One region of the Massilia sp. 2TAF26 genome, then DNA from elsewhere that is predicted to be linked to it. Evidence: predicted binding sites of a transcription regulator. Region 1 holds the regulator's gene; each other region holds the start of a gene.
What was found. The regulator HrcA, encoded in region 1, represses chaperone genes, less so after heat shock. The targets are predictions, from matches to a motif close to TTAGCACTCNNNNNNNNNGAGTGCTAA.

Region 1 (5,019 bases):
GGCCGTTGGTGGTCAGGATCAGACCCGGATACTGGACGTTGGAGACCGTCACCTTGACCGGGTAGGTCTCCTTGCCGCCGCCGCCGCAGGACGCCAGGACCACGGATGAAGCCAGGATCAGGGCCGGGCGCACGAGGTGGAACTTCATACTTTACTCTCCAGTTTCCAGATTATTGGGTCTTGGGACCGCAGGTGACCACAGGCGTGGTGCCCGGGCCGGTGGCGGTCATGGTGCCGGTGCCGCCGCTGATCGTGCAGGTCTGCGTATCCGGCTGGTTCAGGATGGTCACGCCGTACGCGCCGTCTTCCGGAATGTCGCCGATGGGCACCGGTTGGCTTGCATCGGCCGCCGTCACCACTTTGCGGTTGGAACCGTTGACGAGTTCCAGGCCGGTGCCGGTCAGGCCGATCACCGTGACCGACAGGGTATGGGTCTTGATCGTGCAGAACACCGTCGGCACCGTGGTGTAGACCGTATAGTAGTTGGCGCGCGCCTTGTTGTTGCTGAAGGTGCAGGCGCTGACGTTCGACGGCAGGGACTTGTACGAGATGTTGAACTCGTCGTCGGTCGACAGGTATTTCTTGAACTGGACGGTGCTAGCGCCGGCCGGAACCGCGATCTCGTCGCCGTTGCTCTGGTTGACCAGTACCAGGCCTTCCTTGGTCACGCCGCCGGCGATGGTTACGGTCAGGGGCAGGTCACCGCTGCCGCCGCCGCAGGCGGACAGGCCAAGCGCGCATGCCAGCGCAGCGCCGGCATACAGGATCGAACTCTTCATAGAATCTCCGTTGGACGGGATGGCGCACGGCAGGACCGGCGGCACCGCTGAGTAGAATATTGCCCGACATTTTAGAGCATTTGCCAAGCCGCAGCCTCATTTGCCTTTGTATCACGGTGTAACGACATCTGCATGCCGTTGATTTTCAAGGCCGGCCTCGCTATCCTTGACCCGCCCTCCCTCCGACCCCCGAGCATGACGACGACCCCACGCGCCTGGCCCAAGGCCCTCCTTTTCGACCTGGACGACACGCTGTGGCCGATCGCCCCGGTGATCCTGCAAGCCGAAGAGATCCTGTTCGCCTGGCTGCGCGAGCACGCGCCGCGCGTGGCCCAGCGCTTCACCATCGACAGCCTGCGCCAGGCGCGCCTGGAACTGCTGGCGCAGAAGCCGGAGTTCCAGCTCGACCTGGGCAAGCTGCGCCGCGCCGGCCTGCTCGCCGCCTTCGAACAGGCCGGCGAGGATGCCGCCAAGGTGGAGCTGGCGATGGCCGAGTTCTTTGCCGCGCGCAACGCCGTGGTGCCTTACGACGACGTGGTGCCGGGATTGCTGCGCCTGAAAAACAAGGTGCTGCTCGGCGCGATCACGAACGGCAATGCCGACCTGCGGACCATCGGCCTGGCCCACCATTTCCGGGCGTCGGTATCGGCGCCCGCGTTCGGCGTGGCCAAGCCGGATCCGGCGATCTTCCTGGCCGGCTGCCGCGAACTGGGCGTGGCCCCGCTTGACGCCGTCTATGTGGGCGACGACGTGCTGCTCGACGTCCAGGGCGCCCAGCGCGCCGGCCTGCGCGGGGTCTGGATGAACCGCAACGGCAGCCGCAAGCATATCGAACACGGCGTCGAGCCGGACGCGATCGTGCGCGATGTCGACGAACTGCTGGACTGGCTCGAGCGCAACCATGCCTGAAGCGTGGTTGACGGCACGCATGACTGCACACGCGGCGGGCGAACAGGCATAATGTGAACCATGCAACTCGATAACCGTGCACAAACCCTGCTGAAAGCCCTGGTCGAGCGCTATATCGCCGACGGCCAGCCGGTCGGCTCGCGCGCGCTGTCGAAGATTTCCGGCCTCGACCTGTCGCCGGCCACGATCCGCAACATCATGGCCGACCTCGAGGAGATGGGCTATGTCGCCAGCCCCCACACCTCGGCCGGCCGGATCCCGACGCCGCGCGGCTACCGCATCTTCGTCGACACCCTGCTCACCGTGCGGCAGATCGACGAGAACGCGGTCGAAGCCGGCATGCGCCTGCCCGCGCACCAGCCGCAGAAGGTGATCGCCAACGCGGCCCAGATGCTGTCCTCGCTGTCGCAGTTCGCCGGCGTGGTGCAGAGCCCGCGGCGCGAATCGGCGTTCCAGCAGATCGAATTCCTGCGCCTGTCGGAAAAACGCATCCTGCTGGTGATCGTCGACCCGCGCGGCGACGTCCAGAACCGCCTGCTGCTGACCGACGTCGACTACAGCCCCTCCGAGCTGACGCAATCGGCCAACTACCTGAACCAGAATTTCGCCGGCCTGTCCTTCGACCAGGTGCGTGCGCGCCTGACCGGAGAATTGCGCAAGCTGAGCGACGACATGGCGCGCCTGATGCAGTCCGCGGTGGATGCGGGCAGCGAAGCCCTGCAGGAAACCGACGACATGATCATTTCGGGCGAGCGCAACCTGCTGTCGGTGGCCGACCTCTCGTCGAATATGAGCTCGCTGCGCCAGATGTTCGAGATGTTCGAGCAGAAGACCGGCCTGATGCAGCTGCTGGACGTCTCCAGCAAGGCCGGTGGCGTGCAGATCTTCATCGGCGGCGAATCCAAGCTGGTGCCGATGGACGAGATGAGCGTGGTCACCGCGCCCTACGAGGTGAATGGCAAGATCGTCGGCACCCTCGGCGTGATCGGCCCGACCCGCATGGCCTATGAGCGGGTGATCCCGATCGTCGATATCACGGCCAAGCTCCTCTCGAACGCGCTCAGCCACTCCTGAGGTTTCTTACAGTTTCGGCAGGAACCCCCGGCGGATATAGTCGGTTCATTGCGCCGCGCGCGCCATCCGCCAAGGAATTGCCGTGAACCGATTCAGACGTCCCCTTATTCTCGCCGCCATCGTGCTGGTGTGCGGCGCCGTCGCACGCACCGGCGCCTCCGCGCCGGAGGAGCGCATCGCCGTGGGCGCCTGGCAGGTGCAGGCGGCGGAGCAGGGCAGCGGACGCTATACCGTCATCTTCGAATCCGGCTTCGGCACCGGCCTGGATACCTGGCGCAAGGTGGCGCCGGAGCTGTCGAAGTCGGCGCACGTCATGAGCTATTCGCGCGCCGGCCATGGCAGCTCCGACCCGCGCCCCGAACCGCGCAGCATCCTCCAAAGCAGCCGGGAGCTCGACCAGCTGGTGGCCGCGGCGGGGCTGAAGCCGCCCTTCATCCTGGTCGGCCATTCCTACGGCGGCTTGCTGGCGCGCGCCTTCGCGCTGCGTCATCCCGGCCAGGTGGCCGGCCTGGTGCTGGTCGACCCGGCCGACGAACGCTTCAATCCGGGCCTGCGCAGGCTCGATGCAAGGCGCGCGGCGGACGACGACCGGCAGTTCGACGCCCTCGTGCCGGCCAGGTTCAGGGCGGAGTACGACGCGCTGAAGCCGGTCCTCGACCAGGGGGCGCTGCCGCCGCCGCTGGACGGCAAGCTGCCGGACGTGCCGGTGGTCGTCCTGACCTCGGTGCAGCAGTTCGACAAGCCGGAATTCTTCCTGCAGAGCGTGGAGGCGGTCGCCCTGAAGCGCGACCTGCACGCCGATTTCCTGCGCCAGTTCAGCGAAGGCTCCCAGGTGCTGACCCTGAAAAGCGGGCACAACATTCAGAAGGAAGAGCCGGAACTGGTGATCGCGGCGGTGAACAAGGTCATCGCCGCGGCCAGCCGGCGCGCGGCGCAGGACAAGCTGTAGGAGACGCGCAGCTTAGAACCTATCCAGTAGGCAGGAGCGACTCCGGCCTACTGGGATAGGTTCTTAACGGTGCCGGTGCGGGCAATCCGTCTTCTGGCAGTTGCCGTAGATGGCGAGGGCGTGTTCGGCGATCTTGAAACCGCGCTCGAGGGCGATCTTCTGCTGGCGGCTTTCGATCTCTTCGTCGTAGAACTCCTCGACGTGGCCGCAGTCGAGGCAGACCAGGTGGTCGTGGTGCGAACCGGCGTTCAGCTCATAGATGGCTTTGCCGGTTTCAAAGTGATTGCGGTTCAGGAGACCGGCCTGTTCGAACTGGGTCAGCACGCGGTACACCGTCGCCAGGCCGACGTCCATGTTCTCGTTCAGCAGGGTCTTGTATACGTCTTCCGCCGTCAGGTGCCGTACCGTGCTGTTCTGGAAGATCTCCAGGATTTTGAGCCGCGGCAGTGTCGCTTTGAGGCCGCTGGCCTTCAGGTCGGTTGGGTTGTTGCTCATGTTTTGTTACTCTTAGATGGGCCGAGATAGGCGTAGTGCTTTATGATATAGCGTTTCTAGAATCTCGCTCAATCGTTTTTAAGGTTAGATATGCGCGTCATGAATGCCGTTTTCCATCGTTCCCACGCCCGGGCCGCGCTCGTGGCCGGCCTTGCCGTCACGGCGCTGACGGTCTCCGGCTGCGCATCCTGGCGTAACCAGACCAAGCCGGCAGCGCCGGTGAGCACCGCCCCGGCCGCGGTCGCCGCCGATGCCGACAAGTCCGCGGCAATCGCGAATTCGGGCGCGCAGACGACCACCGTCACCAAGCTGCAGAAATTCCTGTGGGTGTTCTCGCCGTATCGTCCGGACATCCAGCAGGGTAACTTCGTGTCCCAGGAAATGCTGACCCAGCTGAAGGTCGGGCAGACCCGCGACCAGGTCAAGTTCATCCTCGGCACCCCGTTGCTGACGGACGCCTTCCACGCCGACCGCTGGGACTATCCCTTCTACCTCGCGCGCGGCAACGGCGAGCTGACCACCAGCCGCGTCACTGTCTACTTCAAGGACAACCTGCTGGCCAAGATCGACGGCGGCAACCTGCCGAGCGAGCGTGAATACATCTCGCGCCTGATCGGCATCTCGAAGTACGAGACCAAGACCGAACAGGAATCGCTGGACGAACTGAAGCGCAAGCGCGAAGACGCGGCCAAGCGCGGCGGGGAGTAAGAGTCATGACGCAATTGAATATTGCCGTCGCCGGCGCCAGCGGCCGCATGGGCCGCATGCTGATCGAGACCATCGCGGCAGCCGACGACGCCACCCTGGCCGGTG
Region 2 (5,019 bases), on a different contig from region 1:
GGCGGTCTGCTGGTCATGTACTGCATCTTGTTCTATGCGGTTCTGCGCCATCGCGTCTTTGAATTCGACCCGCATACACTGTCAAGCCAGATAACGGTGGTAAGCGTCGCCAGTGTGCTGGTGCTTTTCCTGTTCGGTCTGGTCGACCACGAGATCGGTAAATTTCGGGGACCCGAGATGCCACTCGGGTTCATGCCCAGAGTGCTGGAGATATTGGTGATGCTGCCCGTGCTCTTCCTGCTTCACCACATTCATGACAAGGTTGAGCTATGGGTAGAACACATGTTGTTCCAGGCCGCCCATGAGCGCGACAAGGCGCTGCAGGAATTCGTGCGCCGTGCGGTTCATTTCACTTCGATCGACGCGCTGCTGGCCGCGCTGGTGACGGCCCTGGACCGTTTCAGCCGAGGCGCCGGGGCGGCGGTCTATCTGGCGCGCGATGGCGGCCTGCGGTTGGCAGTCTCTACCTTGCGACGGGCCCAGCCGGTGCTGGCACTGGACCCGATCCAGCGTGCAGCCCTCGAACGGGATCCCAACTGCAACTGCCTTGAAGGCGTTTCCGAATTGGGTGAGCTGGTTTTACCGATGTGCCACCGCGGCGCTCTGCATGGGGTGGTCGTGATGGGTCTCAAAAGCGGCAAGGATGGCTACCGGCCGAACGAGCGCAATCTGCTGGCCTATGCCGTCCAGCAGGTCGGCCTGGACCTCGATACGATGCATGTCGATGAACTGGAAGCGCACATCGACACGCTGACACGCGAAACGCAATTGCAGGAGTCGGAACTGCGATTGGTTGCCGGACGGCGCCATAGCGTGCGCCAGGCAATCGGCGCAGTTGCGGGTGGCGCATCGTTTTGATTCAGTAAAAAAAATGCCAGTGAGCTTAGCTGACTGGCATTGATCCGAAGGCGCTTTTTACTGCTGCGCCGGCAAATTACACGTAAGCCGCCAGCGCCGTTTTCATTTTCTTCAGCGCCGCCGTTTCGATCTGGCGGATGCGTTCGGCCGACACGCCGAACTCTTCGGCCAGCGTGTGCAGGGTCGCGCCCGAGCCGTCGTCGTTGGCCAGCCAGCGTGCTTCCACGATGCGGCGCGAACGCGGGTCCAGCTTGCCCAGGGCGGTTTCCAGGCCTTCCGACTGCAGGCGCACCGTGTCGTTGGCTTCCAGCACCTTGGTCGGCTCCTGCTGGTCCGAGGACAGGTAGGCGATCGGCGAGAACTTGTCGTCTTCGTCGTCGGTCGGCGCTTCCAGCGCGATGTCGCGGCCCGACAGGCGGGTTTCCATCTCGACCACTTCTTCGCGCTTGACGCCCAGCATCTGGGCCATGTCGGCCACCTGTTGCGGCGACATGGCATCCAGGCCCACTTTGTTGCTGCGCAGGTTGAAGAACAGCTTGCGCTGGGCCTTGGTCGTCGCGACCTTCACCAGGCGCCAGTTCTTCAGGATGTATTCGTGCATCTCGGCCTTGATCCAGTGCATGGCGTACGACACCAGGCGCACGCCCTGGTTCGGGTCGAAGCGCTTCACTGCCTTCATCAGGCCGATATTGCCTTCCTGGATCAGGTCGGCGTGCGGGAGACCATAGCCGAGGTAGCCGCGTGCGATCGAGACCACCAGGCGCAGGTGCGACATCACCAGCTTCTGCGCGGCGTCCAGGTCATTCTTGTCCCGCAAGCTCTTTGCCAGCGAGACCTCTTCCTCGTGGGACAGCATCGGCAGACGGTTGACGGCCGAGATATAGGCGTCGATGTTGCCGAGATTGCCAGTGAAACCCAGTCCCAGAGCACGGGTGCCAGCGGGAACCAATGCGGATTGTGCGGACATAGTCATTTTCCCTCGTAGAATAATCTGTGCTGCATCGTCAATTTGACCGCAAAATCGCCCCGAAGGCGCAAATTTTACGGTTTGTTACGGGATGCGAACGGTGTGCTCTTGAGCCACTTCCGTTGAGTACTGACGTAATATTAGCACTCTCTTGAGGTGAGTGCTAGCCGCCACCATATCCCCGACGACGTCCTTAAGTCCTGCTAAAGTATTGCTCTAAAGAATTGATTTTGTGGCTTTGGTTCAACTGTAGAGCAGGTGAGAGCGCTACGGTTGACGGAGGTCAAACGTGACGCTCTTACGATTTGAACTTGGTAGAAGACAGGTTAGGCCCCACATGATATGGGGTCTGTGAAGTGGCGCACTTACGTTTGTAGGCGTATTCCCCGCCTCGGCCGCGGTTTTTTCTGGCGAACAGCGGCCGAGTTAGCGAAAGAATAATTAATTCAGGCGCGCCAGATGCCGCTGCACCGACAGCATCGCGCCCACCAGCCCGAGTCCGGCGCTGATGGCAAGCAAGCCTGCCAAACCCAGCGCCGACAAGGGCACGAGCTGGAATTCGGATGCGTACAGGCGGGCGAACTCGGCGATGGACGCGTTCAGCGGACGCAGGGCCAGCGCCACCGCACCCAGCGCCACCGTGCCGGCGCACAGGCCGAGCAGGGCGCCCGTGTAGTAGAAGGGGCGGTGGATGAAGTTGTCGGTCGCGCCCAGCAGCTTGGAGACGGCGATCTCGTCGCGCTGGGTCAGTACCTGCAGGCGGATGGTGTTGAACACCACCGCGATCACGACCACGCCGAGGGTGATCGCCAGCAGCAGCAGCACCAGGCGCAGCACGCCCAGCAGGGCGGCCAGGCGCTTCACCCAGGCCGAGTCGACCTGCACCGAGTCCACGCCCGGCAGCGCCTGCAGCTGATCGGCGATGCCGTCGATGCGGGCAGCGTCGGCGCTGCTGGTAAAACCTTGCAGCTTCATCACGTAGCTGTCGGGCAGGGGATTGTCGCCCAGGGTCTCGATGACGTCGGCGAGGCCGCTCTTGGCCTTCAGGTTGTCCAGCGCCTGCTCGCGCGGCGTGAAGCTGATCTTCGCGTGGCTGCCGGCCAGGATGCGCTGCAGCTGCGGCGCCAGCGCCTGCGCCTGTTCGCGGGTGGCGTCCGTCTTCATGAACAGGCTGATCTCGGGATCGACCGAGAGCTGTTCCGACATCGGGCGCACGTTGTCGAGCAGGGTCAGGCCGGCGAAGGGCAGGGTCAGCGCCAGCGACACCACCAGCACGTTGAACAGGAAGCTGCCCGGCGACTTGCGCACCTGGGCAAAAGCGGCGCCGAGGGCGAAGCGGTGTTGGCGGAACCAGATGTTCATGCCGCACCTCCCACCAGCTGGCCATGCTCGAGGCGGATCACGCGCGCGGCGGCGTCCAGGATCTGTTCGTCGTGGGTCGAGATCATGCAGGTCACGCCGACGGCATTGAAGGCGCGCAAGGCGTCGATCACGCGGTCGGCCGCGGCGCGGTCGAGGTTCGCGGTCGGCTCGTCGGCCAGGATGATCTGCGGACGGTTGACGATGGCGCGGGCGATCGCCACGCGCTGCTGCTCGCCGCCGGACAGTTCCAGCGGCATCGCCTTGGCGCGGTCGAGCAGGCCGACCTTGTCGAGCGCGGCGCGGGCGCGCTGCTCGGCCTGGGCGGTCGATGCGCCGGTGACGATCAGCGGCAGCATCGTGTTGGCAAGGATGCTGCGGTCGTTCAGCAGGCGCTGCTGCTGGAAGATCACGCCCAGGTTACGCCGCAGGAAGGGCACGCCGGCCTTTTTGAGCTTGCCGATGTCCTGGCCGTTGACGACCACGCTGCCGTTGGTCGGACGCTCGACGGCGGCGATCATCTTGAGCAGGGTCGACTTGCCGGCGCCGGACGGGCCGGCGAGGTAGACCAGTTCGCCCTTGCCGATGCTGAACGAAACATCGTTCAGGGCAAGTGCGTCGGCGGAATATTTTTTGGAGACGGACTGGAATTCGATCATCTGGCCTTACCCCAGCAGCGCCTCGGCGAACTCGTCGGCGCTGAAGGGTTGCAGGTCCTCCAGCTTTTCGCCCACGCCGATGAAGTACACCGGCACCGGGCGGGTGCGCGCGATGGCGGCCAGGATGCCGCCCTTGGCCGTGCCGTCCAGCTTGGTGATCACCAGGCCGGTCAGGTTCAGGGCGTCGTCGAAGGCCTTCACCTGGGCCAGCGCGTTCTGGCCGGTGTTGCCGTCGATGACCAGCAGGACTTCGTGCGGAGCGTCTTCCATGCCCTTGCCGATCACGCGCTTGATCTTCTTGAGCTCTTCCATCAGGTGCAACTGGGTCGGCAGGCGGCCGGCGGTGTCGACCATGACCACGTCGACGCCGCGCGCGCGGCCCGACTGCACCGCGTCGAAGGCGACCGCGGCCGGGTCGCCCGAAGCTTGCGAGATCACGGTGACGTTGTTGCGCTGGCCCCAGACCATCAGTTGCTCGCGGGCGGCGGCGCGGAAGGTGTCGCCGGCGGCCAGCAGCACCGACTGTTCGAAGCGCTGCATGTGCTTGGCAAGCTTGCCGATGGTGGTGGTCTTGCCGGCGCCGTTGACGCCGGCGATCATCATCACCAGCGGCTCGTGGCGGCCGAGTTCGAGCGGCTTTTCCAGCGGACGCAGCAGGTCGACCATCAGCTCCTTCAGCGCGGCCTTGACGGCGGCGGCGTCGAGCAGCTTGTCTTCCTTGACCTTGCGGCGCAGGTTGTCGAGCAGATACTGGGTGGCGTCCATGCCGGCGTCCGACATCAGCAGGGCCGATTCCAGCTCTTCGTACAGGTCTTCGTCGATGCGCGCGCCGACGAACAGCAGGGACAGGTTGCTCGACGTCTTGGACAGGCCGGCCTTCAGGCGCGCCATCCAGGATTTCTTTTTCTCGGCTTCGTTGCCCGGACGCTCGGCGGTCTCGGGGAAGAGCTGGCCTTCGTAGCCGTTCGACATGACGGCGGCCTGCTCGGCAATCTGGGTGGCGACGGGATCGGGAACCTCGGCCTCGCGCGCGGCAGGCGCTTCCGGCTCGGACTCGGCCGCGGTCTCGGGGGCGGTCTCGGGTGCGGGAACGAAGGTGTCGTCGCTGGCGCCGAACAGGCGGCGCAGGAAGCCCGGCTGGGCGGGCGCTTCCGCAGGCGCTTCGGCGGCCGTGGA
Region 3 (5,019 bases), on a different contig from region 1:
AGCCAGGGTGACCTTTTCCAGGGTCAGGCCGACTTCTTCGGCGATGACCTGGCCACCGGTCAGGATGGCGATGTCTTCCAGCATGGCCTTGCGGCGGTCGCCAAAGCCCGGGGCCTTGACGGCGACGGTCTTCAGGATGCCACGGATGTTGTTGACCACCAGGGTCGCCAGGGCTTCGCCTTCGATGTCTTCGGCGACGATGACCAGCGGACGGCCAGCTTTGGCAACTTGCTCCAGCACCGGCAGCAGGTCACGGATGTTCGAGATCTTCTTGTCGCACAGCAGGACGAACGGGTTCTCGTGAACGGCAACCTGCTTGTCCGGGTTGTTGATGAAGTACGGCGACAGGTAGCCGCGGTCGAATTGCATACCTTCGACGATGTCCAGCTCGTCGTTCAGCGACTTGCCGTCTTCGACGGTGATGACGCCTTCCTTGCCGACTTTTTCCATCGCTTCAGCGATGCGCTCGCCAACCGACGAATCCGAGTTGGCCGAGATGGTGCCGACCTGGGCGATCTCTTTCGAGGTGGTGGTCGGCTTGGCGATCTTCTTCAGTTCTTCGACGGTCGCTGCGACGGCCTTGTCGATGCCGCGCTTCAGGTCCATCGGGTTCATGCCGGCAGCAACGAACTTCATGCCTTCGCGCACGATGGCTTGCGCCAGCACGGTCGCGGTGGTGGTGCCGTCACCGGCGTTGTCGCTGGTCTTCGAAGCGACTTCCTTGACCATCTGCGCGCCCATGTTCATGAGCTTGTCTTTCAGCTCGATCTCTTTCGCGACCGAGACGCCGTCCTTGGTGACGGTCGGGGCGCCGAACGAACGGTCCAGCACCACGTTGCGGCCTTTCGGGCCCAGGGTGACTTTGACTGCGTTGGCCAGGATGTTCACACCCTCGACCATCTTGGCGCGTGCCACATCGCCGAAAATTACGTCTTTAGCTGCCATTTTATTAATTCTCCGTATTCAGGAAAGTGTTTGGACTGATTACTGGGCCACGACGGCCATGATGTCTTCTTCGCGCATGACCAGCAGTTCCTCGCCGTTGACCTTGACGGTCTGGCCCGAGTACTTGCCGAACAGCACGCGGTCGCCGACTTTCACTTCCAGCGGACGGACGTTGCCGTTTTCTTGCACTTTGCCGTTGCCCACGGCGAGAATCTCACCCTGGTCCGGTTTTTCGGCCGCTGCATCGGGGATGATCAGGCCGGACGCAGTTTTGGTTTCCTGGTCGAGACGCTTCACGATCACGCGATCGTGCAATGGGCGAAGGTTCATGCAAAACTCCTTTGATTGTTGATTGACTGTTCGTTTGATAACCGCCCCGGTATCGGCTGCGGTGCAAAGAGTTGTTAGCACTCTTCACTAACGAGTGCTAATTATAGGGACGATAATTTCCCATTTCAAGCGGTGATGTTGGGGATTTGCCAGTCTTTTTTGATGTTCCGCAAGCGGATCGACCCGCGCGGGGTAGGAAAGCGCAGAAGCCTACCATTCATTTCTTGAAACCCGCGCACGGCACGGCATCTGTTGACGAAAAATCGATCCCGATCCTATAGTTATGGATGATTTCCGAATTCCAAGAACTGTCCGATAAAATCGACCGCCTCGCCCAGCTGGCCCAATCGCTGCGCAGCGAGAACTATTTGCTGCGCCAGGCCAACGCCCTGCTGAGCGCGGAGAACGTCGATTTCAAGAACCGGCTGCTGCAGGCCCAGCAACGCGTCGAAGCGATGCTCGCCCAACTCGAACCCGCCGAGGTGTCCGTCGACGAGGACGCCTCCGCCAACTCTGACGACGAGGAGGCCGCGCAATGATCCAGCTCGATGTGCTCATCATGGGCCAATCCTACCGCCTGGCTTGCCGGGAAGGCGAACAGCAGACCCTGCGCGAAGCGGTCCACTACCTCGACAGCAAGATGTGCGCCCTGCGCGACTCGGGCAAGGTCAAGGGAACCGACCGCATCGCCGTCATGGCCGCGCTGTCGGTGGCTGCCGAATTCCTGTCCGTGAAATCGCCGCAAGGCCCGCTCGGCGATCAGTCCATGCTGGAGGTCAAGCAGAAACTGGAAGCGATGAACTCGGTGCTGGATCAGGCTCTGGCGCCGCAGGAAAACCTGTTCTGAGATCAAATTCGTTTGACATGCCGGTTCATCGTAGTAAACTGGCGGCTACCCTGCGGTGTTCGAGATTTGCCATATATTCCTTGAACCATTCAATCGCATAGGTTGCGGAACATTCTCGGTGGGCGTGATCGTCACTAGTTTGACGAACCCGAAATTGAGCTGACTGTGACCACCTTGAGCCGTCAGGTTCGGGATGCCGGCAAAAACGGCACAGGCGGGGCTACAATCGGAGCGGTTGCGACACTTTATGTGCGCAGCCGCTTTTTTATTGTCCACGTTCTTTTGGAGTGAACCGCATGCGCTACTGGTTGATGAAATCCGAACCCGATGAAGTCAGTTTCGACGACGTCCTGAATGCGCCGGACAAGACAGTCGCCTGGTTCGGGGTTCGCAACTACCAGGCCCGCAATTTCATGCGCGACCAGATGGAAGTCGGCGACGGCGTCCTGTTCTATCACTCCAGCTGCGCGGTGCCGGGCGTGGCGGGCATCGCGCGGGTTGCCAGTACCCCGTATCCGGATGCCTCGCAGTTCGACGCAAGCAGCCCTTACTTCGATCCGAAGGCCACGCGCGAGAATCCGCGCTGGATCTCGGTGGACGTGCAGGCGGCCGGCCAGGGCCGCTACCTGCCGCTGACGGCGCTGCGCGGCGTGCCGGAACTGGGGGACATGGTGCTGCTGCAGAAGGGCAGCCGGCTGTCGATTTCTCCGGTGACGCCGGGGCAGTGGAAGAAGATCCTCGACATGGCCGGCGTCAGCTGACGTCGCTCAGACCGACGTACCGATCAGCGTTTCGCGGCGCAGGCGCACCCGGGTATGCGGCGTGCGGATGCCGGCGCACATGCCCCAGACCGCGGCCCAGCGCAAGGCCTGGTCCGTGGCGGCGCCGAAGGGCCGCGCGGCGGCGGCGCGCCTCAATGCGGTCGACATGCGCTGCATCGCATACAGCTTTCTGGGTGAGATGGCGTGCTTCATGAGGCCACGATAGTTTCCCATGTGGCGACGAACGGTGCTCCATTTAACCGATAAACGCAGGCCGGGCTTCTCTCCTACGCGTCCAGCGGACGGCGCCCTAGCCGCGTGCAGGAGAAGGCCTATGCGCCTTGTAAGCGCACCTCTTAGGCGTGCACGGCGCGCTTGTTACCGTCCGAGTAGGCCCAGCCCAGCATCAGCAGGCCGGCCACGATCATCGGCACCGACAGCACCTGGCCCGAGGTGATCGGCATGCCGAGGATGTGGGTTTCCCAGTCCGGCACGCGGAAGTACTCGGTGAAGAAACGCGCGCAGCCGTACAGCAGGGTGTACAGGGCGCCGACCGCCAGGCGCGGGCGCGGCTTGCGCGCGAAGATCCACATGATGACGAAGACCAGGATGCCGTCGACCAGCATCTGGTACAGCGGCGACGGATGCACCAGGTGGTCCTCGATGCCCGGCCACTTCATGGCCCAGGGCAGGGAAGGATCGGCCATGCGGCCCGGCAGTTCGTGGTTGATGAAGTTGCCCAGGCGTCCGCAGGCATAGCCGATCGGGACCATCGGCGCGATGAAGTCGTACACGTCGAGCAGGTTGCGCTTGCGCTTCCTGGCCCACAGCGCCATCGCCAGCAGCACGCCGATGAAGCCGCCGTGGTAGGACATGCCGCCCTGCCAGGTCTTGAAGATGTCGATCGGGTTCGCCAGGAAGTGGGCCGGCTGGTAGAACAGCACCTCGCCCAGGCGCCCGCCGATCACCACGCCCAGCATCCCGTAGAACAGCATGTCGTCCAGGTCTTCCTTGGTCCAGCCCTGGGCCTGGATGTGCAGCTGGGTCCTGATGCGCACGCGGCCGAGGATGATGAAGAGGGCGAAGGCGACCACGTACATGATCCCGTACCAGTGGATCGGCACGGGGCCGATGTGGAAGGCGACGGGGTCCGGGTTCGGATGGACGAGCATAATCAGTGATTCCTCAGTAGTTCCAGAAAGCCCTTCAGCACCGGCGACGGGTTGTCGCGGCGCCAGGCGATGCCGGTCTCGACGAGCGGGGTCGGATCCGCGAGGGCACGGTATTCTACGCCGGGCCGCATCAGGTTAGACACGGATTGTGGCACAAGTGCCAGCCCCATGCCGCCGGACACCAGGCTGACGATGGTCTGCATCTGGATCGCCAGCTGGCCGATCACGGGGGTGATGCCGGCCGCGCGGAAGCAGGACAGGATGGCGTCGTGCAGGGCCGGCGAGATCTCGCGCGGGAAGACGATCAGGGGCAAGCGCGGCAGGTCCTGCAGCTTGACCGGACCTTCGCGGCGCAGCGCGTCCAGGCCGGCGGGGGCGCACAGGATCAGGGGCTCGTCGAGCACCTTCATGTAATCGAGCTGGCCGAGGGCTTTATCCGGCAGCGGCGGGATCAGGAGGCCGGCGTCGACGCGTCCGCGCAGCAGTTCCTCGGCCTGCACGTCCGATGTCGCTTCGATCAGGTTCAGGTGGACGGCGGGATAGCGCTCGCTGTAGCGGCGCAGGAAGGCCGGCAGCACGTTGTAGTCGCAGGAGGTGACGAAGGCCAGGGCGAGGCGACCAGCCTCGCCGGCGGCCGCGCGCCGCGCCAGCGCCGGCAAGCCATTCGCCTCGAGCAGCAGGCGCCGCGCTTCGGGAAGCAGGGCGCTGCCGGCCGGCGCCAGCTCCACCGTGCGGCGGTTACGCACGAACAGCGGCGCCCCCAGCAACTCTTCCAGCGCCGCGATCGCCTGCGACAGCGGCGGCTGTGTCATATGCAGGCGCGCCGCCGCCCGCCCGAAATGCAACTCCTCGGCGACGGTGACGAAGTAGCGCAGCTGACGCAGTTCCAGATTCATGTGATATGCATTTCCCGCGATTTCCAACTCATCTATTCGCGAAATGTATCACAGCCGAGCAAACCAAA

Region 2: the regulator HrcA is predicted to act here: its motif matches at 1,966-1,992, upstream of rpoH (RNA polymerase sigma factor RpoH).
Region 3: the regulator HrcA is predicted to act here: its motif matches at 1,350-1,376, upstream of groES (co-chaperone GroES).

The regions. Positions count from the first base shown of each region.
Region 1 is NZ_JBFRFV010000014.1:47,530-52,548, forward strand. Features, by position in the region: gene AB4Z32_RS15780 (hypothetical protein) at 1-148, opposite strand, end outside; gene AB4Z32_RS15785 (hypothetical protein) at 171-779, opposite strand; gene AB4Z32_RS15790 (HAD family hydrolase) at 975-1,688, shown strand; gene hrcA (heat-inducible transcriptional repressor HrcA) at 1,749-2,762, shown strand; gene AB4Z32_RS15800 (alpha/beta fold hydrolase) at 2,845-3,711, shown strand; gene fur (ferric iron uptake transcriptional regulator) at 3,775-4,206, opposite strand; gene AB4Z32_RS15810 (outer membrane protein assembly factor BamE) at 4,297-4,914, shown strand; gene dapB (4-hydroxy-tetrahydrodipicolinate reductase) at 4,920-5,019, shown strand, end outside.
Region 2 is NZ_JBFRFV010000010.1:38,106-43,124, forward strand. Features, by position in the region: gene AB4Z32_RS12630 (hypothetical protein) at 1-858, shown strand, start outside; gene rpoH (RNA polymerase sigma factor RpoH) at 935-1,825, opposite strand; gene ftsX (permease-like cell division protein FtsX) at 2,267-3,187, opposite strand; gene AB4Z32_RS12645 (cell division ATP-binding protein FtsE) at 3,184-3,843, opposite strand; gene ftsY (signal recognition particle-docking protein FtsY) at 3,850-5,019, opposite strand, start outside.
Region 3 is NZ_JBFRFV010000021.1:3,224-8,242, reverse strand. Features, by position in the region: gene groL (chaperonin GroEL) at 1-945, opposite strand, end outside; gene groES (co-chaperone GroES) at 985-1,275, opposite strand; gene AB4Z32_RS19650 (hypothetical protein) at 1,563-1,814, shown strand; gene AB4Z32_RS19645 (cell division protein ZapA) at 1,811-2,122, shown strand; RNA gene ssrS (6S RNA) at 2,167-2,347, shown strand; gene AB4Z32_RS19635 (EVE domain-containing protein) at 2,419-2,883, shown strand; gene AB4Z32_RS19630 (hypothetical protein) at 2,890-3,096, opposite strand; gene lgt (prolipoprotein diacylglyceryl transferase) at 3,240-4,055, opposite strand; gene AB4Z32_RS19620 (LysR family transcriptional regulator) at 4,058-4,951, opposite strand.